2 linked regions of the Rhodoligotrophos appendicifer genome follow. The protein of the gene in region 1 interacts with the protein of each later gene in a pairwise test. Links are inferred from orthologs where the notes say so. Each region holds a gene or a part of one and is shown on either strand. Other genes may lie near its edges.

Region 1 (11,452 bases):
GGGTGAGAGAGGTCACCACGTCCCCAATCTGACTGATCATCTGCGTGCCTGTCGCATCGACATCGCGGCCGATGGTGCTGACGACCTCACCCAATTGTACGATCAGTCGATCGCCAGTGCTCTCCAAATCCTGCTGGACGGAGCCAACTAGGCTGCCGACCCGGCCAATCATCTGATCGCTCGTGGACAAGATCTTGTCGTGAACCAGCGTTAGACCGTCATTGATCTCGTTACTGACGCGATTGCCGGTTGTATCCAGCCCATGCTGAACCGAGCGCACCAGATCGTTCACTGCCGTAATGACCTGATCGCTGGTCAATGACAAATCCTGATTGACGGTGGTAGCGATGCTGCTGATCTCCGCGACCGTCTGCTCCCGGGTCATGTCGATCCGTGCATTGACCGAATCCACCACGTCGGCGATCTGGGTGGTTACCCTGCCGCTCGTGCCTTCGAGGTTGTCGTTGACAGCGGCAATCGCCTCATTGATTTCCCCGACCACCTTTTCTGTTACGGAGTTCAAGCTGACGTTAAGCGTGCCGACGACACTGCCGAGCTGGCCGATCATGCGGTCATTGGACGTTTCGAGGCCACTGCTGATGGTGGCGACGGCGAGTTCCACACGGCTTAGAGTCTGGTCCCGCGTCTCTTCGAGATTCTGGTTCACCGTACCCGCCACAGTGCTCAAACGCTCGACGACCCGGCCGCCGGTGCTCTCGACAGCGAGGTTCACGGATGCCACCATGTCGCCCACTTCGGCGATCAGACGCTCACCCGTCGAATGGAGCAATTCATTCACCGATCCCGTCAGCGTGCCGATCTGACTGACGACCCGATCACTTGTCTGGTCGAGATTGCCGCTAATGCCGTCCACCATGGACGAGATCTCATGGACCGCACGGCTGCTCGTGCTCCCAAGGCTGTCATTGATCGCTCCAACCATCGTGGAGATCTCGTGGATCACGCGGCTGCTGGTATCGTCCAGACCATCATTGATGGAGCCGATGATATCGCCGACCTGGGAAACAACACGAACGCTGGTCGATTCCAAGTTCTCCGCCGCGGCACGGGTCGAACGTTCCAGCTCAATCGTGACGCGATCCGTCGCGCTCTCAAGGTTTGTCCCGATGAGCTGGCTCAACTGACCAATCCGATCGGCGAGTTTGTCGCCTGCCACTTCAGCGATGCGGCTCACACCATCTGCTGCGGTATCGATCTGAGCAGAGAACTGCGTGCTGGTGCGGGCAAACGTGTTGCTGAAGTCTCCCGTCGCCGCTTCGAAGTGACTGATAACGCGCTCACCGAGCTCCCCGACTGCCGTTGTCGCTCGCGAGGCCGAGTCCTCGATGTGATCGAGCAGGCGAGTCGCCGTGCTGTCCAGGACATAGGTGATTCCGGAGGACGCGTCTTCGATGCGACCGAGTGCCTTTTCGCTCACACCTTCAACATCCTGAGCAAAGCGGGAGCCCGTCTCGTTGATGCGAGTTGTGACGTCGCCTGTCACCCTCTCGAACAGCGAGCTCGCCTCGTCCAGACGATTGCCGAGACCCTTCACAGTATCGTCGAGACGGACAAAGACCTGTTGTCCTGCCCTGTCGAGATTTCGGGCAACCTCACCGGCGGCGGTATCGAAGCGAGAAACGATCTCGTTGCCCGTTTGCTCCATGGTGGAAGTGATCTCGTGGGAGGTCATCGCCAACCGGTCGGTCATCTGAGAGTTGGCGCTATCAAACCGCTCGATAAAGCGCAGTGTGGTTGAATCCAGCCGCTCCGTCATCTGCGTGCTGGATTGTTCCAGATAGTCGAACATCTCAGCGCGAGAGCGCGAGAGATTCTCAATGAACTCGCTGCTGGCGGACAGCAGCTTATCGGTAATCGCGCCCCCAGATACGCCGATCTGCTGAGCGAGCTCATTGCCTGAGCGCTGGATCTGTTGGGCAACCTCGCTCGAGGACTCGCGCATCTGATAAGAGATATTCGAGCTGGTCGACGACAGAAGCTCAGCAACCTCACTGCCCGAAGCACGAAGCTCCTCGCCCAGTTTGGAGCTCACCTTATCGAGATTGGTCGTCACTTCGGCATGCGCCTGAGTGATCTCGCCACTCGTAGCGCGGATCAGATTGACAAACTCGACGCTCGAATCCTTCAAGCGCGTGTTGATCGAATCGGTGACACTGGTGAGGTGGCCCGAGAGTCCCTCCTGTGCCTCGTCCAACCCGGACGATGCTAAGCGTATCGACTGGATGACGTCCTTTGCGGTGCTCTCCAGATGCCCGGAGAAATGACCGGTCATCCGCTCGACCTCCGTGGAAATCTGCAGATTGGTGTCATTCAGAACCTTGGCGCTGTCGGAGAGGGCATTGACTTGCTGCTCAAGGTCGCCCGAGAAGCTCTTGATGTCCTCCATGACCTTGCCCGCAAGGTGCTCGAGGCGGGCTGTCTGAGCTGTAATCTGCTCGCCTGTCGATCCCGCCTTCGAGGCGATCGTCTCGATTGTTCCCGAAAGCTCGTCAGTGGAGGCCTTTAGGCCGTGCTCCAAAAGCTGCAGCGTAGACGTGGCGCCATCAATAATCGAGCGGAGAGCACTGGTATTGTCCTCAAAGCGAGTGAGGAGAGGATTTGTCTCGCTTCCAAGCACGTAGACAGCCTCTTCGAGAGCCGTGCGCTGATTCTCGAGGCCGCCCAACAGACTGCGAATACGATCCTCATTGCCACCAAAAGCACGTTCAAGGGCAGATATTTCTTTGTGCACCAGGGTTTCCAGCTCGCTGGCCCGCTGGATAGCCTGTTCCACGCTGCCGAGCAGGTTCGAGACCTCACGGCGCACGGTTTCCGTCACTGTCGACAATTCTTCGCTAGCCACATCCTGCGGACGAACCAGCCGGATCGCGGTCTGGACCAAAGTCTCAGACACTTGGCGCATGTGCTGGGCTCGCCGCACCAAATAGGCGATGCTCCAGATCAACAGGATCGGTAGACCGGCAACAATGGCGAGAGTCGCCGCAGGCAGGGTAGGGGCGGAGGCCGCTAAGGCCCGACCAGGGTCAGAGCCAAAATAGCCAACCAAAGACGTCACCGCGATGACGACCCAAAGAACCGAAATAACTGCAGCGCCCCAGAAGGGAAGATTCGAGGGCTTTCGCTTCAAGCTGCCGATCAACGCGGCCGTGGTTGGCTCATTCTCGTTAGCAGGACGTCCCGAGAGAGGAGCAGCGCCGCGGCGACGCTCGGTCTCCGCGTGGTTTGTCTCTTCCCCAGAAGCCAGCGAGCGCGACCGTTCGGCCTCGTTTGCAGTCCGCCTAATAAGACGCCTCTGGGGACGTCTCCGCGGGTCGATAGGGCTGCTGGTCATACTCCGCCTCCGCAACGCACGTCATCCAGCCGTCGAGCCATGACATGAGACTCAACCGCTACGAACATCATCGCACCACAAGAGGGGTGATGAACAGAAAACAAAGCCACGAAAGCGTCTGATGTCGGCGATCCATTCAGGATCGCCTGTCTGCGTGCAGCCGTCACCCGGCGACCACCCCGCCGCTCGGAGTCGCTACCGAAAGGAGCCTCCTTTGCAGGATAAATCTCCCTAACTGCCGCACACAGAGGGTCAGACGTTTCGTTGAGGCCTCCCCCTGTTCCCTCAGGTGCAGTGCACTCAACATATCTTAAGACGCTTCGCTCATAAACCCGGGCGTGGAGCGTCATCTTATCTAAATGTGTTTTTGGTTAAAATTCAAAATAATCAGGATCTTAGCGGTAAAATGGCGCGTTCTGAGCTCCCTAGACACGGGCAGGTCCCCCGGTGTTGGCCTTCGTCCATTAATAAATTAGTAATCTTTGGTTGACTAGAGTTTCCTTTTGCTACTCGCGAGGGCTCAGGAGTGGCTGAAATAAGCGACCCATCAGCGGGGGCTCCGACACCGGGCATCGATCTTGATCATCTGCAGCAATATACGCTGGGTGATCGATCGCTGGAGGCAGAAGTGCTGATGCTTTTCTCCGCAGCGCTCCGCGACAGCCTTACGTTCCTTGGAACGACCCGAGATGCGGACCAATGGCGGAGAACTGCCCATCGGCTGAAGGGCTCCGCCCTGGCGGTAGGAGCATGGAGCATCGCTGATCTGGCGTCGAGCATGGAGGGCCTGGCCCCGCTCGATGAGCAGGCTCGGCGATATCTGACCGAGATCGAGACCTGCGCATCGACCGCGCAAGAGACGATTCAGAGAATTCTGGCCAAACTTTCCAAAGACTAGACGCAGGCGTCGCCCAGGGAATCGCGTTGCCTCAAATGCCGCCATCCCTTATATCGTCCTGCCCGCCGCAAAAGGCATGAAGACCTTTGGCAAACATCTACCCCTTGTGAAGGTCCCAGGAAAAATCAGAGCAATGCCCAAGATCACCTTCATCGAGCATAGTGGCGCGGAGCACGTCGTTGAGGCCGAGGCCGGCATGACCCTCATGGAAACCGCCGTGCGAAACATGGTTCCCGGGATCGATGCGGATTGTGGTGGAGCCTGCGCTTGCGCAACATGCCATGTCTATGTCGAGCCCGGCTGGTGGGAAACAGTCGGCAACCGCAACGAAATGGAAGAAGACATGCTCGACTTCGCGTTCGATGTCCGCGAGAATAGTCGGCTTTCCTGCCAAGTAAAAATCACCGACCGGCTCGATGGTCTGGTCGTCCGCGTTCCGGAAAAACAGTTCTGATCCTGCCGCCGGCCGCCGCCACATAGAAGGGCAAGCAGATGAGCACCACCATCATTGAGACCGATGCCCTCATCATCGGTGCCGGACCTGTGGGTCTTTTCACCATCTTCGAGTTCGGCTTGCTCGACATGAAATGTCACGTCGTCGATATACTCGATAAGCCCGGCGGGCAATGCGCCGAACTCTATCCTGAAAAGCCGATTTACGACATTCCCGGTTTACCGGTGGTCACCGGCCAGCAGCTTACCGACGCCCTGCTTGAGCAAGCACGCCCTTTCGGCGCCGAATTTCACTTCAATCATATGGTGACGGCGCTCGAGCGGCAGGAGGATGGAATATTTCGCGTGAGTACTGATGGGGACATCGAGTTCCGCGCGAAGGTCATCGTCATCGCCGCCGGCGGCGGTTCCTTCCAGCCGAAAAAGCCGCCGATTCCAGGCATTGAAGCCTATGAAGGCAGCTCAGTTTTCTATTCCGTCAAGAAGATGGAGAGCTTCCGGGGGCGCGATGTTCTCATCGTCGGGGGCGGCGACAGTGCCCTCGACTGGACGCTGAACCTTTTCCCCATCGCCAATCACGTCACCTTGCTGCATCGCCGAGATGAGTTCCGGGCGGCACCCGATTCTGTAAAGAAAATGCGCGATCTCGTATCGGAAGGAAGACTGGACCTGAGGATCGGTCAAGTCACGGCGCTGCGCGGCGACAAGGGCATGCTTGACGCCGCCATCGCAAAAGGTGCGGAAGGCGAAATCGAGATTAAGGCCAATGCCTTACTGCCATTCTTTGGACTGACCATGAAATTGGGACCCATTGCGGACTGGGGGCTCAATCTCACGGAGAATTTGATCAAGGTCGACACGGAGAAATTCGAAACCTCTGAGCCGCGAATTTTCGCGGTCGGGGACATCAACTGGTACCCCGGAAAGCTCAAACTCATCCTTTCAGGTTTTCACGAGGTCGCGTTGGCGGCGCAACAGGCCTATCACTACGTGTATCCAGACAAGCGCCTGGTTTTTCAGTACACAACGTCCAGCACGAATCTGCAGAAGAAGCTTGGCGTCGCCTAGGTCATAGTGGAACCACACATTTGCCACGCATTCCGGTGACTCGTTCTTCACCGGTCGTGTGCCCCGTCGGCAGATCCGTACGATTGTTGTGAAACCGTGATGGCAGCGTTGCGGCCGTGCATTATTTGAAATCCATATCGAATTTGAGTTCATGAAGCTTGATACCCGAAACTCCGATGATGAGCGCAGGACCGTTGATATCTTCTCCGCAACCGCTGATCTGGGTCATGGAGGGGGTGCATGCCGGCGACAATGCTCAGGTGCGCATCCTAGCGCGTGCATTGAGTTCCCGCAGAGTTTCTAAAAAGCTCTCGTTCAATCACCTCTATAGCCTTCCCAATCTCCTCCTTGGCGCAAGCCTACGGAGCCTTGAACCCGATGTGCAGGCCGCATTGACGCCGCCCTGGCCTGACCTCGTCATCGCCGTCGGCCGCCGATCAGTACCCGTTGTGCGCTGGATCAGAAGGCAGTCTCACGGCAAGACTAGGCTTGTACATCTCGGCCGCCCACGCGCGCCCCTGCGCTGGTTCGACTTGGTCGTGACTACGCCGCAGTATGGTTTGCCCAAACGGTCCAATGTCTTGCACAATTTGCTTCCTGTAACTGAAGATGTTGGGCAGATCGACGAGCCTTACCTCAGTTTTTGGAAGGAACAGCTCGTCAGGCTGCCGAGACCGTGGATAATGCTCTCGGTGGGTGGCTCCCGATGGCCCTTTCGCCTGGATGCCACTGAGAGCCAAGCCCTTGCCAGGGCCGCCAGTACCCGTGCAGCCGAGTTGGGCGGGTCGCTGCTGGTCACCACTTCTCCGCGCACCGGTGAGGCGGCGTCGCATGCCTTGCAGGCCTCCATTAGAGGGCCGGCCTTGATTCATCTCTGGCAGCAAGGTGCAGGCAATCCCTATCTCGCCTTCCTCCAGTTCGCCGACCGATTCATTGTCACTGGCGACAGCGTCTCGATGATGACCGAAGCATGCCGGCGAGGCAGGCCAACTGAAATCTACCAGTTGCCCAAGGAGTTGGATCAGAAATGGAACTTCGATCATCTGCCCTATGAGAGGCTCAAATCCTTCTTGACGGCAGAAGGGTTTTTCACCCCTCCCAGGAATGTGGACAAATTCGTCGCCACCCTCGTTGCGGGTCGTCATGCGATCCTATTGGGCGAAGATGACCCGGTGGCCTTCGCGCCGCTTCCCGACCCGCTGCCAGGGATCACATCCCGCATCGCCGCAATCCTGCCGGTGCAGACGTCGTAATTCCGGAGGACTATATTGCCGCGGTCGTATAGCTTCACGGCAAAGGAGTCTTCATGAGCGATCCCGCCCCCTATCCTCCTGTATCACAGGCTGAACAGCCGAATCTCCACCGGCGGCCGAGCCTGCATGAGCCCAAGAAAGACGGCAATTACACCTCGCTCATCGCCTGCTTCGTGCTGTGCTTTGCCGTCGCGGCGGCGGCGAGTGCCGTCACTATTCCCAATCTGGCGCCTTGGTATGAAAGTCTTGCAAAGCCTGGATTTACGCCGGCAAACTGGGTCTTCGGTCCGGTCTGGGCCGTTCTCTATGCTCTGATGGCCGTCTCGCTGTGGCTCGCCTGGACCTCACCTGCGGCGCGGAGCCTGAAATTCCCCGCATTGTTCATCTTTGGTGTTCAACTGCTCCTGAATGCAGCGTGGCCACTGGCATTCTTTGGTGCTCAGAGCCCTGGACTCGCCCTGTTGGTGATCCTTCTTTTGATTATCTCGATTGCCGCTACGATCTTCAGCTTCTATCGGATCCGAGCCTTGGCTTCTCTGCTGCTGGTCCCCTATCTTGCCTGGATCTGTTATGCGGGTGTGCTCAACTTGACGATCTGGTGGATGAATTAATCAATAGAAAAGGCGCGCCAAAGTTTCCCTCGGCGCGCCCTACGCAGTGGCCGAAGCGGCCGGCCTCGTTACGCAACTCACAGGATCGAGAGTAGCGTCGGCTGCTTAAAAATTCGCTAAATAACAGTCGGCTTTGTTGGTCAATGGTTCAATAGAGGAATTGCTCGGCGAGCACGCGCTCCGCCAGGCTGTGCCCTCGGTCAAACAGCATGGTGACCCGCAGGCTCATGTCCTGCTCGACCTCCACAATAGAGATATCGCGGAACTCGCTATGGTCGGCGACGGTGTTCACGGGCCGCTTGCCTGGCTCCAGAATATCGATCTTGACCTTGGCATTATGCGGGAGAATCGCACCGCGCCAACGCCTGGGACGAAACGCGCTGATCGGGGTGAGCGCCAGAAGCTGAGAATTTATCGGCAGGATCGGACCGTGGGCGGAGAGGTTATAGGCGGTGCTCCCGGCCGGAGTGGCGACCAGGATCCCATCACAGATGAGTTCATTCAGTCGGACCACACCATCGATGGAAATTCTGAGCTTCGCAGCCTGGAATGTGCGCCTCAGCAGATAGACATCATTGAATGCGAGTGCTTCATGCGCCTCGCCTGCATGGGAAATCGCCCGCATGCGCAGAGGATGAATTTCGGTGCGTTCCGCCGCCTCAAGCCGCTCCAGCAGATCTTCCTCTCTATAGGCATTCATCAGGAAGCCCACCGATCCGCGGTTCATCCCGTAAATCGCCTTATCCTCGGAAAGAAAACGGTGCAGCGTCTGCAGCATCAGTCCATCGCCGCCCAATGCCACAACGACGCTTGCCCTATCCGGCTCGGTTGAACCGTAGCGACGCTCCAGCTTGCGTTTGGCCCTTTGAGCTTCCGGCGCGTCACTGGCGATGAAGGCGATGTCGCTTGGCATTCCGGTCTTGCTCTATGGTATCGGACGGGCTTTAGTGCCACAGGCCGACACTAAAGGCGACAAGGTCCTGTATGGCCAAGAAAAATCCTCGCTTCTCACGATGTTACAGGGCGATGCTCATGTGTGCGAGCATCGTTCTAGTGGGTTTTGTGCCGGGGAGGTCGGCCGCGCAGACCGAAGGACCCCGCTTGGGCATGCTGGCGCAGATGGAGGGAATCTGGAGTGGGCAGGGACAAGCGCGGCTTGGGCCCAGGGGACCGCGGCGCCGCGTTGACTGCATCTTCGAACTGCATTGGACTGCAGCGCCCGGCCGCCTGAAGCAATCATTGACCTGTCGTGGCCTTTCGATCGAATTCCGCGCGTCGGGAGAACTCGATGCCCTCGATAACTTTGATGCATTATCCGGCTTCGCATCAATGTCCGAGGGAGAGGCGGGCATGTTTGCGCATGGGTCCGTCAGTGGCCGGGCGCTCACCCTTACCCTCGTGGAGCGCGGTCGCGGCAATAGCGACCGCTTGCTCACGGTGGCCGGAGGTCGTGCATTGTGGATTACGGTGCTCAACAGGGGCGGACACAGGATCGGCACCGTGATTCGCCGCCCCGACGAGCAGGGGATGACCAGCTACGAAGTGATGAGCGTAAGCTTGCGACGACGGTCGACTCAAATGCCAGAGGTCGCCCCTGTTCCCCCCCGGCTGCCCCGGCCGGTCCCGCGGGCGACAATGCCAGAACCACCGATCAGCCGGTGACGCCCTGGCGATCCTTCACATAGGAAATCATCCGGTTGACCGCAATCTAGGGTTGTGTTAGGCAGTGTGAGTTATTCGCACAAAGAAATTCTTTTAGTCTCATTGAGGTTTCACATGTCATTCGGAAAAGCTCCCAAGCCAGTGCCCTACACCTTTCCCCCACCACCTGCGGCTGGCGCACCTCACGTTAACAGCCCCGCAGTCATGCACAATTCTGCAGAGTCCTCCTCTGTGGCGCACGCTTTCCAGTCCACCGATGTCGGACAGGTCAGTAGAAACAGCCCCGGAATCTTTTTTGATCACAATTTGAGCGGCCGAGGAGCAGGTTCAGAGAACCTCTCCTATACACGCATCATCAGTCCAGAACTTGGCGACGGTGGAGCACCGCGGTTCACGAACTTTCACACCCAGGACACGGGGGTTTCGACGAACCCCTTCGTCAATGCAGACGGTGGCCACGGTGTCGGGATCCCGGCTGGTTTTACCGGCGCTACGAGCCAAGACAGGAACGTGTTCGTTAACGTCACAGAACAAATCGAGATCCCCAGAAGCTCGCCGACGCCTGTGGAAACTGTAGTTGCGCCCGTTCTTCATGATGCGGCAACACAAACTCATCTTGATGTGGCTACACAAACAAACGCATTGCCCGGCAAAGTAGACACAGCCGTACAAACCGAGGCGGGGTGGTCAACTTCGGCGAAGGTCGCCGCCGCAGTCGGTGGCATAGGCGCTGGCGTTCTCCTGGTGGGCGCTGCGGCGGTCGACGACAGTGCCGACAAAGATGTCGAACATCATGCGGCACCTTTGGACAGCCACTCGATTCTCTGATCACGATGTCAGTGCCGCCGTCCCAATCAAGGTGGCGGCAGAAGGAGATTTTTTGCAGCCTCGCAGATAGGTAGAGCAGGTCAGAAGGTCGTCGACCCCGGAATGATATGATTATCCCAATGGCCGTCGACGCTCGCGAGCCGGGTTTCCTCTCCGGGACGGTGAAGGTTATGAATCCTGCGCTCGCCGGCACCGCTGGACAGGAGGAACCGGCGGTCACCCGCAGCGGCGACGCCGCATCCGTCCTCAATGTCCGCTGTTTCGATGAGGGCCCCATCATTCATAGACCAGAACGTCATGATATTGCCGCGGGGGGAGGAAATCGCGAGCACTGTGCCCGTTGCGTCCAAGGCCGCCGAGCCGCAGTAATTGGTCATACGCCGCAAGATCGACTGAGGGGCCTCGAGCAGCTGAGGCTCACCGCCGCGCCAGATAAAGGCGAGGGGCGGCAGGTCCTGGTCCGGTCCCTCATATTGCATCGCAATGCCGATATGACCCAGGGCATTCACCCCCATGTGGCGGATCGACAACTTATGCAGATCCGGCGGGAGCTTCACTTCTGCCATCAAGGCTGCGGCGGCCGGATCCACGAGCACCAGTGAAGGCGCCATTTCTGGTATATTCAGCTTCTGGCGGTCCAGGGCGGGATGAGTGAGAATGCCACCATTGGCGATCGCTAAGGTCTTGCCGTCCGACATAAGGCGGATGTCGTGAGGATCAATGCCGAAGGACGGACACTCGCCGAGCCTATTGTACCCGCCCGCTACGTCCCAAATGCCGATGACGCCGGCGCCTGCCTCATAATCATTTTCCGTCGTGTAGAGAAGCCGGCCATCCGGCGAATAAATGCCATGGCCATAGAAATGGCGTCCCTCCGGAGAGGAGAGGCTGGCTATAATGCGGCCAGTATGCCGGTTGAAAACGACGCCAAAGGTACCTGGTCGGCGTGCAAAGATCACAGCCTCCTCGGATCTCGGTGCGAAGGCTCCGCCATGGCCCCGGTCTGGAAGATCTATGACCGTCTTCATCACACCCTGTTCATCGAAGACAGCCGCGTGATTACCCCGGTCATCGGTCAAGGCCGACAGATAGAGCGGCGACGCAGGAGCTCGTGACAAGGCTTCCACGGGTGACATCAGCACGCCCATGGACGTCACAGAAAGAGCCTTCAGAAGTGACCGTCGATCCAAAACGCCGTCCTCCCGAATTTCAGTCCCCGTCAAGAGAGTTAAAGCCGAGCGAGACACCGAGAGCTGCTGCCAGAGACGTGGTCAACCGGTCTCGGAGGTTCCCAAGCCGCAATTGCAGCAAGCGAGCCGTCCGCCAG
Region 2 (11,463 bases), on another replicon or contig:
CATGCAGCGCGGGCTGTCGCAAGAGGAGGCGGTGGCGCTCATCGTCAACGGCTTCGTGCGCGACGTGCTGCAGCAATTGCCGATGGAATTCATGGCGGAGACGCAGAAGCTCATCGGGATCAGTCTGGAAGGCAGCGTGGGATGATGGGCCGCGGCCCTGGCGTCCTGGACAAGGGTCGCGTTCGTTTGCGGCCCCGGATCCCGGTTCGAGGCCGGGATGGCGGTGACAATTGAGTTTCGGAGCTTGCCGCTCCCCTTTTCCGGACCGCCGAATGGTCCAACTTCTCCCTGCGGGGAGAAGACTAACGAATGCGAGACATGAGAAATGCTTGAGATCAAGAACCTGCATGTGACCATCGATGATCGCGAGATCCTGAAGGGCATCGATCTGACGATCGATCCCGGCGAGGTGCATGCGATCATGGGGCCGAACGGGTCGGGCAAGTCGACGCTCTCCTACGTGCTGGCGGGCAAGCCGGACTATGAGGTGACGGAGGGCTCGATCAGCTTCATGGGCCAGGACCTCCTGGAGATGGAACCCTATGAGCGCGCCGCGGCCGGCATCTTCCTGGCGTTCCAATACCCGATCGAGATCCCCGGCGTCGCCATGATGCAGCTGCTGAAGACGGCGCTGAACGCCCAGCGCAAGCTGCGCGGCGAGAAAGAGCTCCCGATGCCGGACTTCATGCGGCTGGTGCGGGAGAAGGCCAGTGCACTCAACGTCTCGCCCGAGATGCTGAAGCGGCCGGTCAATGTGGGCTTTTCCGGCGGCGAAAAGAAACGTGCCGAAATCCTGCAGATGGCCGTGCTGGAGCCGCATCTCTGCGTGCTCGACGAGACGGATTCGGGCCTCGACATCGATGCGATGAAGCTCGTCGCCGAGGGCGTCAACAAGCTGCGCGGACCGAACCGGTCCATGCTGGTGATCACCCATTACCAGCGGCTCCTGGACTATATCGTGCCCGACAAAGTCCACGTGCTGTCGGCGGGGCGGATCGTGCGCTCCGGCGGCAAGGAGTTGGCCCTCGAGCTCGAGCGCAGCGGTTATGCAGAATATCAGGCCACGGCGGCCTGAGGGAGACATCATGAACGTCGCCGTACAGAGAACCCGGGCCGAGGCGGCCCTCATCGATGCGTTCCCCGCCTTCAAGGCGCAACATCCCGCGCCGGACTGGCTGGCGCGGCGTCGCGACGAGGGCTATTCGCGCTTCGCTGCCACCGGATTGCCGCATCGGCGGATCGAGGAATGGAAGTGGACGGATCTCCGCCGCCATCTCGGCGGTGCCTATGTGCCCGCTCCCGCTTCGCCCGAGCCTGGAGCCGGAGTGGTGGAGGCGCTGATGGCGCTGTCGCCGTTCACCGGCATGGCAGCGGCACGGCTGGTCTTCGTGGATGGCCGCTTCGATGCGCAGCGCTCGGAGCTGCCGTCGGTCGCGGGACTGACGCTGATGAACCTTGCCGAACTCCCCGCCGAAGCCCCGGCCTGGCTGACGGAGACGCTGGGCCGGCTCTATGGGCCGGATGCAGATCCCATCGCGGCGCTCAACAGCGCCTTTCTGAGCGACGGCGCTGTCCTGCATGTGGCCGCAGGGCTCACGGTCGAGACGCCGGTGGACGTCATCTCCGTGGTGACGGATGGCTCGCCGCACATGAACCTCCTGCGCAACGTCATCGTGCTCGAGGAAGGTGCAGCGCTCACCGTGATCGAGACCCATGTCGGCGGTCCGGGAGACTATGTCGCCAATGCGGTGACGGAGGCCCGGATCGGCGCAGATGCTCGGCTTACGCGGGTGAAAGTGCAGGAGGAGGGTGCCGAGGCCGTGCATCTCTCCAATCTGAATGTGGAACTCGGCGAGGGCGCCGTGCTGCGGGAGTTCACAGCGTCACTGGGGGCGAGATTGTCGCGGAACCAAGTGTTCGTGAAATTCCGCGGCGAAGGCGGGGATGCAAGCGTCGCCGGTTCCTACATGCTGGCGAATAAGCAGCATTGCGATACGACACTGGTGGTGAACCACGCGGTACCGAACTGCGTGAGCCGGGAATTGTTCAAGGTGGTGCTGGACGACCAGTCGCATGGTGTGTTCCAGGGCAAGCTGATCGTCGAGCAATATGCCCAGAAGTCAGACGCCAAGCAGCAGAGCCATGGGCTGCTCCTGTCGGAGACGGCGGAGTTCGACGCCAAGCCGGAGCTCGAGATCTTCGCCGACGACGTCGTCTGCGGCCATGGCGCCACGGCCGGGCAGATCGACGAGACGCTGATGTTCTATCTCATGGCGCGAGGCATCCCGGAAGCACAGGCGAAATCGCTGCTGATCGCGGCCTTCGTGCAGGAGGCCTTTGACGGGATCGAGAACGACGACATCCGTGAGCGGCTGACGGGACTTGCGGAGGGCTGGCTGGAACGGCGCGGCTAATCCTTCGAGACGCAGCCTGACGGCTGCTCCTCAGGATGAGGATGGTTCCGTCGAGACTGCCTCCTCAGGATGTGGGGCGGAGATTGGATCGGGGCCTTAGCGCCGCCCTCTGACGGCAGAGGGACTTGGAGACGATGATGCTGTTGAAGGCGAAAGAGAGTTCCTACGACGTGGCGGCGATCCGGGCGGATTTTCCGATCCTGGGCCGCGAGGTCTATGGCAAACCGCTGACCTATCTCGATAATGCCGCATCGGCGCAGAAGCCGCGGGTGGTGATCGACGCCATGCGGCATGCCTATGAATGCGAATATGCCAATGTGCATCGGGGCCTGCATTTCCTCTCCAATGCCGCGACGCAGAACTACGAGGATGCGCGCGAAAGCGTGCGCAGCTTCCTGAATGCGCCATCGGTGGACGAGATCATCTTCACCCGCAATGCCACGGAAGCGATCAACCTCGTCGCGCAGTCCTTCGGCGGCATGGTGATCGGGGAGGGCGACGAGATCGTACTGTCGCTGTTGGAGCACCATTCCAACATCGTGCCATGGAACTTCCACCGCGAACGCCGCGGCGCCGTGATCCAATGGGTGCCGGTGGACGATAGCGGCGCCCTGATCCTGGAAGAATATGAGCGGCTGCTCGGGCCCAAGGTCAAGATGGTCGCCATCACGCACATGTCCAACGCTTTGGGGACGATCACCCCGATGCAGGAGATCATCCGGCTGGCGCATGCCCGCGGCATTCCGGTGCTGGTGGATGGCAGCCAGAGCGCCGTGCATCAAGTGGTGGACGTCCAGGCGCTGGATTGCGACTTCTACGTGTTCACGGGGCACAAGACCTATGGGCCCACGGGGATCGGCGTGCTCTACGGCAAGGCCGACATCCTGGCATCGATGCCGCCCTATCAGGGCGGAGGAGAGATGATCCAGGATGTGAGCCAGGAGGGGGTCACCTACGCCCCGCCGCCGCATCGCTTCGAGGCCGGCACGCCGGCAATCGTCCAGGCGATCGGTCTGGGTGCGGCTCTCGATTATATGCGGGAGGTGGGACGCGAGGCGATCGTCGCGCACGAGGCGCAGCTGCTCGCCTATGCCACGGAAAAACTGGGCGAGATCAACTCGCTGCGGATTTTCGGCACGGCCCAGCACAAGGGGGCCATCCTGTCCTTCGAAATGGAGGGTGCGCATGCCCATGACGTGGCCACCGTGATCGACCGCTATGGAGTGGCGGTCAGGGCCGGCACCCATTGCGCACAGCCGCTTCTCGCGCGGTTCGGGGTGACGTCGACATGCCGGGCGTCGTTCGGCATGTACAATACTTTCGAGGAAGTGGACCGTCTGGCGGAGGCGTTGAAGGCGGCCGCCAGGATGTTCAGCTGAGGATCCTTTCATGAATGAGCACAGCACAGTCGACGCCGAGACGGCCAGCGTCATCCCCGCGGAGGAACTGGCGCGGATGACAGACGATATCGTCACCGCCTTGAAGACGGTGTTCGATCCCGAGATCCCAGTCGACATCTATGAGCTCGGCCTGATCTACAAGGTCGACATCGATGACGAGCGCATGGTGACGGTGGACATGACGCTCACCGCGCCCGGTTGCCCGGTCGCGGGTGACATGCCCGGCTGGGTCGAAGATGCCGTGAACACGGTGGGCGGCGTCCAGGGCACGAATGTGAACCTGGTGTTCGATCCCCCCTGGGACCAAAGCCGGATGTCGGACGAGGCCCGGGCGGCGTTGAATTACTGGTGAGAAACAGGCCGCAGCGGTGAGGCGCTGGTTCACGATGTGAAAGACCTCATGGTATGGCGCCGCCGCAATGCTATATTAGAGATTGAAGTTAGCAAACGAGAGTCGAGCGATGAGCACTGCGCCGTCCCGTCTGAGGGCCCGTCCCAAGGCCATGACACTGACCGATGCTGCGGCCAACCGCCTGCGCATGCTGGCGGCGCGCGCCGAAAACCCGATCCTCGGGCTCAGGGTGGGGATCAAGAAGGGCGGCTGCGCCGGCATGGAATATACGCTGGAAGAAGCCACCGAGCTCAAACCCGGCGACGAGGTCGTCGAGGACAAGGGCGCCAAGATCTTCATCGACCCGGCCGCCATCCTCTTCCTGCTGGGGACGGAGATGGATTATCAGACCTCTCTGCTGTCCTCCGGCTTCACCTTCAAGAACCCCAACCAGAAATCGGCCTGCGGCTGTGGGGAAAGCGTCAATCTGGCGCCAGCGGAGATGGAAGCCTGAAGACCAGCGGCAGCGGTGCCTCCTTTCGACGGAATGACCGAGGACAGCGCTTTCGGTGGAGCTGATCGGACAGTGACCTTGTCCGACGTTCAGTTGCGGGGCCCTCTCGCAAGCGAATAGATGGCTATTCGGCCGCCTCAGCGGCGGGTGTGATCGGCTCGGGCGTCGCACAGCCGGTGGCGCAGCAGCGGCCGGGCTGCTTGGAGATGCGGCGGCCCTCATCGAGGATGCCGCGATCCAGAAGATCCTCCACCAAGGCGACTTTCTCACCCATGGGATAATTACGCCAGATCTCGCGCTTCATCGCTTCGGGTGAGCCGCCGCCGTGAAGCGAGATCACGGAATACCAGCCCGCCTGATGCGATACTGTAAGGTCTTCCAGCAGCCGGGAGACCTCCAGGCGATGGGCTGCGGGAATGTCGGGGCGACCGCCCAGTACGGCCGAAAGGGAGGCCTCGGTCTCCGGATTGTGATCCTCGTCGGGCCCGGGGAGCGCCACGATGAGCCCGCCGGAGACGTAATGGGCCAGCCGATGCATATCGTAGATCTTCGTCGCCAGTAGCAGCTTGCCAATGTTGGAAAATACGGGATCGGGCATCACCGAGCCTGCGGGATCCTTGCGGCAATAGACGGAGGCAGCCACGCCGCAGGCATAGAAACCCTCGGTGATGGTGATGAGCTCGACCATGGCCTCGCGGATGTGGCCGTGACGGTCGGGATCAAGCCCGTTGGCCTCGATCATGAGCGCCCCGGCACCGATCAGCAGATCTCCGAAACCGGCGCGCGCGGCGATACAGGAGTGGCGGTGATGGGTGGCGTAGGACGTTGTCAGGAGGCCGCCCTCCACGGTCTCACCCGCCAGGAAGACCCTCTCATGCGGCACGAACACGTCTTCGAAAACAACCACACCCGTCGCCTGACCATAACGGGCGGAGAACTTTGCCGCGGCCTCGCCCGGGCGACCGGCAGGGCGGGTGACGATGGTGATGCCCGGCGCGTCCACCGGCACGGCGCAACACACGGCGAAGGCTGCATCTTCGGGGACATGGGTGCGGCACGGCATCACCAGAAATTCATGCATGTAGGCCGCACCGGTGACGATCGCCTTGGTGCCGCTGATGACGATGCCGTCGCGGCGGTGCTCCTTAATGTGGACGTAGGCGTCGAGGTTGGCTTGCTGGCCCGCGCGCCGAGAGCGGTCGCCCTTGGCGTCGGTCATGGCGATGCCCAGGGTCAGGTCGCGATCCTGGACGTCGTGGAGATAGGCGAGGAAGCGCTGACCATAATCGGTGCCGTGGGTTGCGTCCAAAGCGTGGGTCGCCTGGAGCAGACCATTCAAGGCATCATGGGCGAGATAGCGCTGAGCGCAACCCGACGTCCGGCAAACCAGCCGGACCGCCTCAAGCTTGTGGAGAAGGTCGGCGGAGGTCTCATCAATGTGCAGCATGCGGTTGACGGTCTTGCCGCTAGTGGATTGGCGGGCCGTCATCAAGGCCGAATGCTCGGGGCGGTGCGCGTAATCATAGGTGATGCCGATGGCGGCGATGCCCGGAAGAAGCCGCGGTTCGTCGGCCACGCTGGAGACGGCCTGGCCGTCGAGAAAGACACGAGGCTTGTAGCTTCTCAGACTATCGCGATAATCGGCGGCGGTCATGAGCATAGGTTTACTCCACGCATCTTGTTTCATAAATTTAACGCTGTTCAATAGTGCCGATCAAGTGAGTGGATGCCCCATGGAGACGAAGCGCGACGAGCGGAAGGCCTTGGTGAGCGGACAAAAGCGCGCCCATATCATGAAGGCTGCGCGTGCCGTCTTCGAAGCCGAAGGCCTCGAAGGCGCGAGCCTCAGGGCGATCGCAGCACAAGCCGGCTACACGCCTGCGGCTCTCTATTTTCACTTCGATTCCAAAGAGGCGCTGTATGCGGAGGTGCTGCGGAGCTCACTGGCGGCGCTGGGGGATGCGGTCGACCAGAGCATCGTCGGGCTATGCCTGCCGGAGGATCGGCTCAAGCGGGCGGCGATGGCGTTCTTCAACCATTATGCCGCCAAGCCACGGGACCTCGATCTGGGCTTCTATCTCTTCCGCGGCGGCATGAAACCCGCCGGGCTGGGAAGCGCGCATGACGAAAAGCTGAATGCCGCATTGCAGGCGGCGCTGCAGCCGGTGGCCGCGGCGGCTGAGGCTTTAGGGGCGAGCGCCCGCGAAGCCAGGCTGATCATGGTGGAAATCTTCGCCCATGCCACGGGGCTGTTGCTGCTCCTCCATACCGGACGAATTCGGATGTTCGGAGCGTCGGCGCCGGGGCTCATGGAAGCCTATGTGAAGGAGCGGGTGGAGCTGCTGCGCATGCGCAGGGCTGCGCCCCGCAAAGCGGTGCCGGAACCGTCACCTATGTGAGGCCCCGGCCATCAAGGATGCCGATCAGCGAACGGAGCGGAGAAGAAACGCAGGAATTTCCTGGCTCTTGAAGCTCAGGGCGCCTTCAATGGCGCCGATTTCGTGCTGTTGGTCGCGGCCCCGGCGGCGATCATCATTGCGACGCGGACGTTCCTCCCGAACCTCGGGACGGACATCGACTTTCGGTTGTTCGGGGCTGATCGGGGCTGCTTCAACGGGAGCTGCAGCGGCCAGTTCGACCACCATGTCCTGATCGCCGCGATCCACCCGGCCGCGAGGAGCCGCGCGCGCACGAGGTTCACGACGACCGCGCTCTTCACCCTTGGCGCCGCGTCGCCGACCCGTTTCGGGGCGATCGCCGCGATCCAGTTCCGGCAAAGGCTCGGCAAGAGACGGGCCGGCCCACTCGATCTGCTTCTGGATGAGTTTCTCTATGGCGTTCAACTGCTTGGTCTCGTTGCGGGTGACCAACATGAAGGCGAAGCCTTCGCGACCAGCGCGGCCGGTGCGGCCGATCCGGTGAACGTAGTCCTCCGCATGGATCGGCACATCAAAATTGAAGACATGGCTGACCGCGGGAATGTCGAGACCGCGAGCGGCGACGTCGGAGGCAATCAGGAAGGAGATCTCGCCGCCGCGAAACTTCTCCAGCGTCTGGAGACGGCTGTGCTGATCCATGTCACCGTGAAGAGCCGCGGCATTGAACCCGTGCTTCTTCATGGATTTCTCGAGGATCTTCACGGTCTCCTTGCGATTGGAGAAAACGATCGCATTATTAATCGTCTCCGACTGGTCGCGCAGGAGATTGCGCAGGGCATCACGCTTGGAGGCCGCCTCGGAGGGGACCTGGACCAGGCGCTGGACGATCGAGGCCGCCGTGGACGAGGGGGGTGATGCCTCGACGCGGAAAGGATTCTGCAGGAAGGTCGATGTCAGGCGCTGAATCTCCGGCGGCATCGTCGCGGAGAAGAACAGGGTCTGCCGGGTCATCGGGAGCATCTTGCAGATCTCCTCGATGTCGGGAATGAAGCCCATGTCGAGCATGCGATCGGCTTCATCGACCACGAACAGCTGGACGCCATTCAGCATCAGCTTGCCGTTCTTATAGTGATCCATGAGGCGGCCGGGCGTGGCGATGACCACATCGGCGCCGCGATCGATCTTCTTGTCCTGCTCGTTGAAGGACACGCCTCCGATCAGCAGGGCAATCGTCATCTTGTGGTTCTTGCCGAAGGTCTCGAAAGCCTCATAGACCTGAGCGGCCAGTTCCCGGGTGGGTTCCAGGATCAGGGCACGGGGCATTCGAGCTCTGGCGCGTCCCCGTTCAAGCAGGGTCAGCATCGGCAGAGTAAAGGCTGCCGTCTTGCCGGATCCGGTCTGCGCCAGCCCCAGAACATCGCGCTGCTCCAAAGCCGGCGGGATCGCCTGGGCTTGAATGGGAGTCGGCTCGGTGTAGCCAGCAGCCTTTACGGCGTCCAAAACCCGGGGGCTCAGTCCAAGATCATCAAAGCTCATGTGCGGCAGCAATTCAGTCCTGAGATGTTGCTGATAGTCGGCTCGACGCCAAGTGGCCAAAGAGGGGCGAAGGGCAGTTCCGAGTCAACGCTCGCCAGATACATAGTTATTCCAGGGGAAATGTCAATTTTTTCGCGACTTTCATGGTTGATCGGGTGAGGCGTGAGTGATTTCATCTTTGCTGGGAAGTCAGTCGGCAGACGAACATTGTCGGCAAAACATAGGTCAAGAGACATTCTGCGCAAAAAGCCACCCATGCCAATTAGCTCGAGACGCTCGTGCCGCGCGGCTGAACCCGGTCCTCAAAATGCACGCGCAAGTGACTCTGGAGACTCGCGATTTTTCTATTGCAGGTTGGGGGATAGGCGTGACGAGCTGGCAACGGTTTGATGACGTCCCCGTGGGTTTTTAGATCCGCCCTCGACACTCCGCACTCTTGGTGGGTACTATGCTTCATGGTGTCGGATCGGAGGATGACGGACCGGTCCGGCCGCCTTGAGGAGGGCCTCGAATGCGTGCTGCGCTGCAGATTACTCGGCTCGAAACACAGGCGCTGATGCTCCGGGAAATCCGGGCGCGGGATGCCCGCGCCTTCTCGGCCTACATGCTGCGCAAGGACTTCCAGCGCCATGTGGCCGTGCGCTACGGATCAGCCGCCGATGTGCAAGGCTTCGTCGCCCGTTCGCTGCGGCGGCAAATGAGCCCGAACCGTACACTCTACCACCTCGCCGCGGAACTCAAGGCGACAGGCCATGTGATCGGCGACGGTTTCATTCAGCTGAACCGGCCGCAATCGGCCGAAATCGGCTGGGGACTGCATCCCGATCTCTGGGGGCGGGGTTTCGCCACGGAAATCGGCCGTGCCCTCGTTGCCATCGGCTTCGAACGGCTGGGATGCTCACGGATGTGGGCCAAGGCCTTTGCGGAGAACGAAGCTTCCGTCCGCATCATGGAAAAGATCGGCATGCGCCGCGAACGTTTTGCGCAGGATCAATATGTGGGCAATGGCCTGCGGACGGATCTGTACATCTACGCCATGACCGCGGACGAATATTTCGACGCCGCCTATTGAGGCGTGACGCGCAATCTCAATTTTGACAACAACCTGAGGTAGCAATCTGCCTCGTCTACCGGTTCGACCGGGCGGCTCCCGCAGGGGCGCCCCGGCGGACCTTTGCTCGGGGACAGCCGATGGTCCAGCCGCCCTCAGGTTTCTGCATCGTCGACCAAAGTTTCGCTGACTATCTCGCGCGGTGCGAGGATCTGCGCGCCATCGAGGCGGTGCTGGGGGCGGCGACATCATCGCCCAAGCCCGCGGCACTGCAAAGATATCTCGACAGCCTGCATTTCGTGGGCAGCGGATTTGCGCCGGAGGAGCGCTGGGCGGCTGCGACCGACGAGCACGAGGATGTGACGTTCATCCTCGACACAATTCGCGAAGCCTATGGGAGTTCTCCCACCTTCCGCGCGGCGGTCAACGGCTTTGCGGCGCGGGACGACATGCCGATCTCAGTCATCGACATCGAGGGAAAGAGAAACCTCCATTATTTCCAGGAGAACCGGACCGTCTTCAATCTCGATGACGGTACCCTCAAGTATGGCCCCGGTTACGACCACCATGTGCCGGCGCGGCAAGCCCTCGTGCTGCACGAGGTTTTCCATTCCCTCACCGGATTGGGAGACGGGCAATCGGTCGGCACCCGCGCCGCCGCCAACCTTTCGGCGCTGATCGATCCGGGCCCCGTCGTCGTCCTCACCAATCTGGTGCTGGAGGACATGCAACTGCAGCAGGATATCCGGATCACCTATCTCGTGCCCGCCCAGGGCGGAGACAGTACCGTCAGCAGCGTAATGACCCGGGCTGAGGCCGGGGAGGAGTTGAGCAGCATCGAGGCGGCCGTGCTCGCCACCGTGCACAACGAGGTGGCGGGGCCGGGTTGGTCGCAGGCTGCGTTCCTCATGGGATGAACGTGTAGGCCGCCACCCCTTTGACGGCATTGCCTGCGTCAGCGCAAACGTGGCCGATTGACAAAAAGAGGGTTTCCGTCAACCTTGAGAGACGCTGATCTTCGAGAAGAGGAATTCGTCAAATGGCTTATAAATTTGTCATCACCAAAGACAAGGCTGGCGAGTTTCGTGTAAATTTCAAGTATAATGCGGAAACGATGTTCTCTACAGAGGGTTACACCAGCAAGGCCTCGGCACAGAACGCAATCGAGTCCTTCAAAAAGAACGGGCCCGTCGCCGAGGTGGTGGACGAAAGCGTCGCCTGAGCAGCGAATCGGTTTGGCTCTCGGGGTGACGACGCCATAGAGTCGGTATCCTGTCCTCAATCGGTGGCAACGCCGTAGCGTTGGCGCCAGTGTGAACGTGGGCGCTCGCTTGTATGCGGCGTGCCGCTGTCCCGGTCGTGTTTCCATTCGGTCAGAATTGCTTCGTGTTGCGGTGCTTCGCGTCTGTCGGGCGCATCGTCCTCACGAGCGATGGCCCTTGCTCATGAAGGGGAAGACCATGGAAGCCTATCTGCCTTTAATCATTCAACTCGTGGCCGGCCTCATCGGCGGCACCAGCCTGGGAACAGCGCTGAAGGGCCTGTCCCTCGGCCCGATCGGCAACGCCCTCGCCGGACTGGTGGGCGGCGGCGTCCTCGGCCAAATCCTCCAAGCCGTCCTCACCGGCAGCGCCGGCGTGGACAGCGGGGGCGTTGACCTGGCCTCGGTCGCCACAAACCTCATCGGCGGGGGGGCCGGCGGGGCACTTCTGACGGCTCTCGCCGGATTGGTGAAAAACAAGCTGACCTGATCTCCTCGGCCAGGGGCATTCCGCGACTGCCCCTGGCCGAACTCGTGTCGGAGAAAGAAGTCCGACGGACTTGATTGCGGCGGCCGAG

Evidence for each region.
Region 2: the proteins of FKM97_RS16915 (region 1) and FKM97_RS08265 interact in binary tests that used the Escherichia coli proteins (3 or more experiments, as listed by UniProt). The link is inferred for Rhodoligotrophos appendicifer from one-to-one orthologs.

The regions. Positions count from the first base shown.
Region 1 is NZ_VHKL01000007.1:248,416-259,867, forward strand. What follows is about bases 3,156-6,043. They hold FKM97_RS16915 (2Fe-2S iron-sulfur cluster-binding protein), read left to right. Parts: upstream 3,156-4,383; coding sequence 4,384-4,704; downstream 4,705-6,043. Other genes in these bases: FKM97_RS16905 (apolipoprotein A-IV repeat region-like domain-containing protein), read right to left, coding at 3,156-3,352; FKM97_RS16910 (Hpt domain-containing protein), read left to right, coding at 3,879-4,250; FKM97_RS16920 (NAD(P)/FAD-dependent oxidoreductase), read left to right, coding at 4,743-5,771; FKM97_RS16925 (mitochondrial fission ELM1 family protein), read left to right, coding at 5,948-6,043. Outside these bases: more of FKM97_RS16905, read right to left, coding at 1-3,155; more of FKM97_RS16925, read left to right, coding at 6,044-7,024; FKM97_RS16930 (TspO/MBR family protein), read left to right, coding at 7,078-7,635; FKM97_RS16935 (NAD kinase), read right to left, coding at 7,784-8,548; FKM97_RS16940 (hypothetical protein), read left to right, coding at 8,986-9,297; FKM97_RS16945 (hypothetical protein), read left to right, coding at 9,529-10,125; FKM97_RS16950 (DUF1513 domain-containing protein), read right to left, coding at 10,206-11,315; FKM97_RS16955 (imelysin family protein), read right to left, coding at 11,335-11,452. UniProt on the Escherichia coli protein: Ferredoxin are iron-sulfur proteins that transfer electrons in a wide variety of metabolic reactions. Although the function of this ferredoxin is unknown it is probable that it has a role as a cellular electron transfer protein.
Region 2 is NZ_VHKL01000003.1:267,440-278,902, reverse strand. What follows is about bases 3,069-5,967. They hold FKM97_RS08265 (HesB/IscA family protein), read left to right. Parts: upstream 3,069-4,275; coding sequence 4,276-4,659; downstream 4,660-5,967. Other genes in these bases: FKM97_RS08260 (4-hydroxyphenylacetate 3-hydroxylase family protein), read right to left, coding at 4,784-5,967; FKM97_RS08270 (SUF system Fe-S cluster assembly protein), read left to right, coding at 3,804-4,166; FKM97_RS08275 (cysteine desulfurase), read left to right, coding at 3,069-3,793. Outside these bases: Fe-S cluster assembly protein SufB, read left to right, coding at 1-145; Fe-S cluster assembly ATPase SufC, read left to right, coding at 326-1,075; Fe-S cluster assembly protein SufD, read left to right, coding at 1,086-2,414; more of FKM97_RS08275, read left to right, coding at 2,552-3,068; more of FKM97_RS08260, read right to left, coding at 5,968-6,319; FKM97_RS08255 (TetR/AcrR family transcriptional regulator), read left to right, coding at 6,393-7,058; FKM97_RS08250 (DEAD/DEAH box helicase), read right to left, coding at 7,083-8,573; FKM97_RS08245 (GNAT family N-acetyltransferase), read left to right, coding at 9,085-9,645; FKM97_RS08240 (hypothetical protein), read left to right, coding at 9,765-10,541; FKM97_RS08235 (YegP family protein), read left to right, coding at 10,664-10,846; FKM97_RS08230 (hypothetical protein), read left to right, coding at 11,070-11,375. UniProt on the Escherichia coli protein: Is able to transfer iron-sulfur clusters to apo-ferredoxin. Multiple cycles of [2Fe2S] cluster formation and transfer are observed, suggesting that IscA acts catalytically.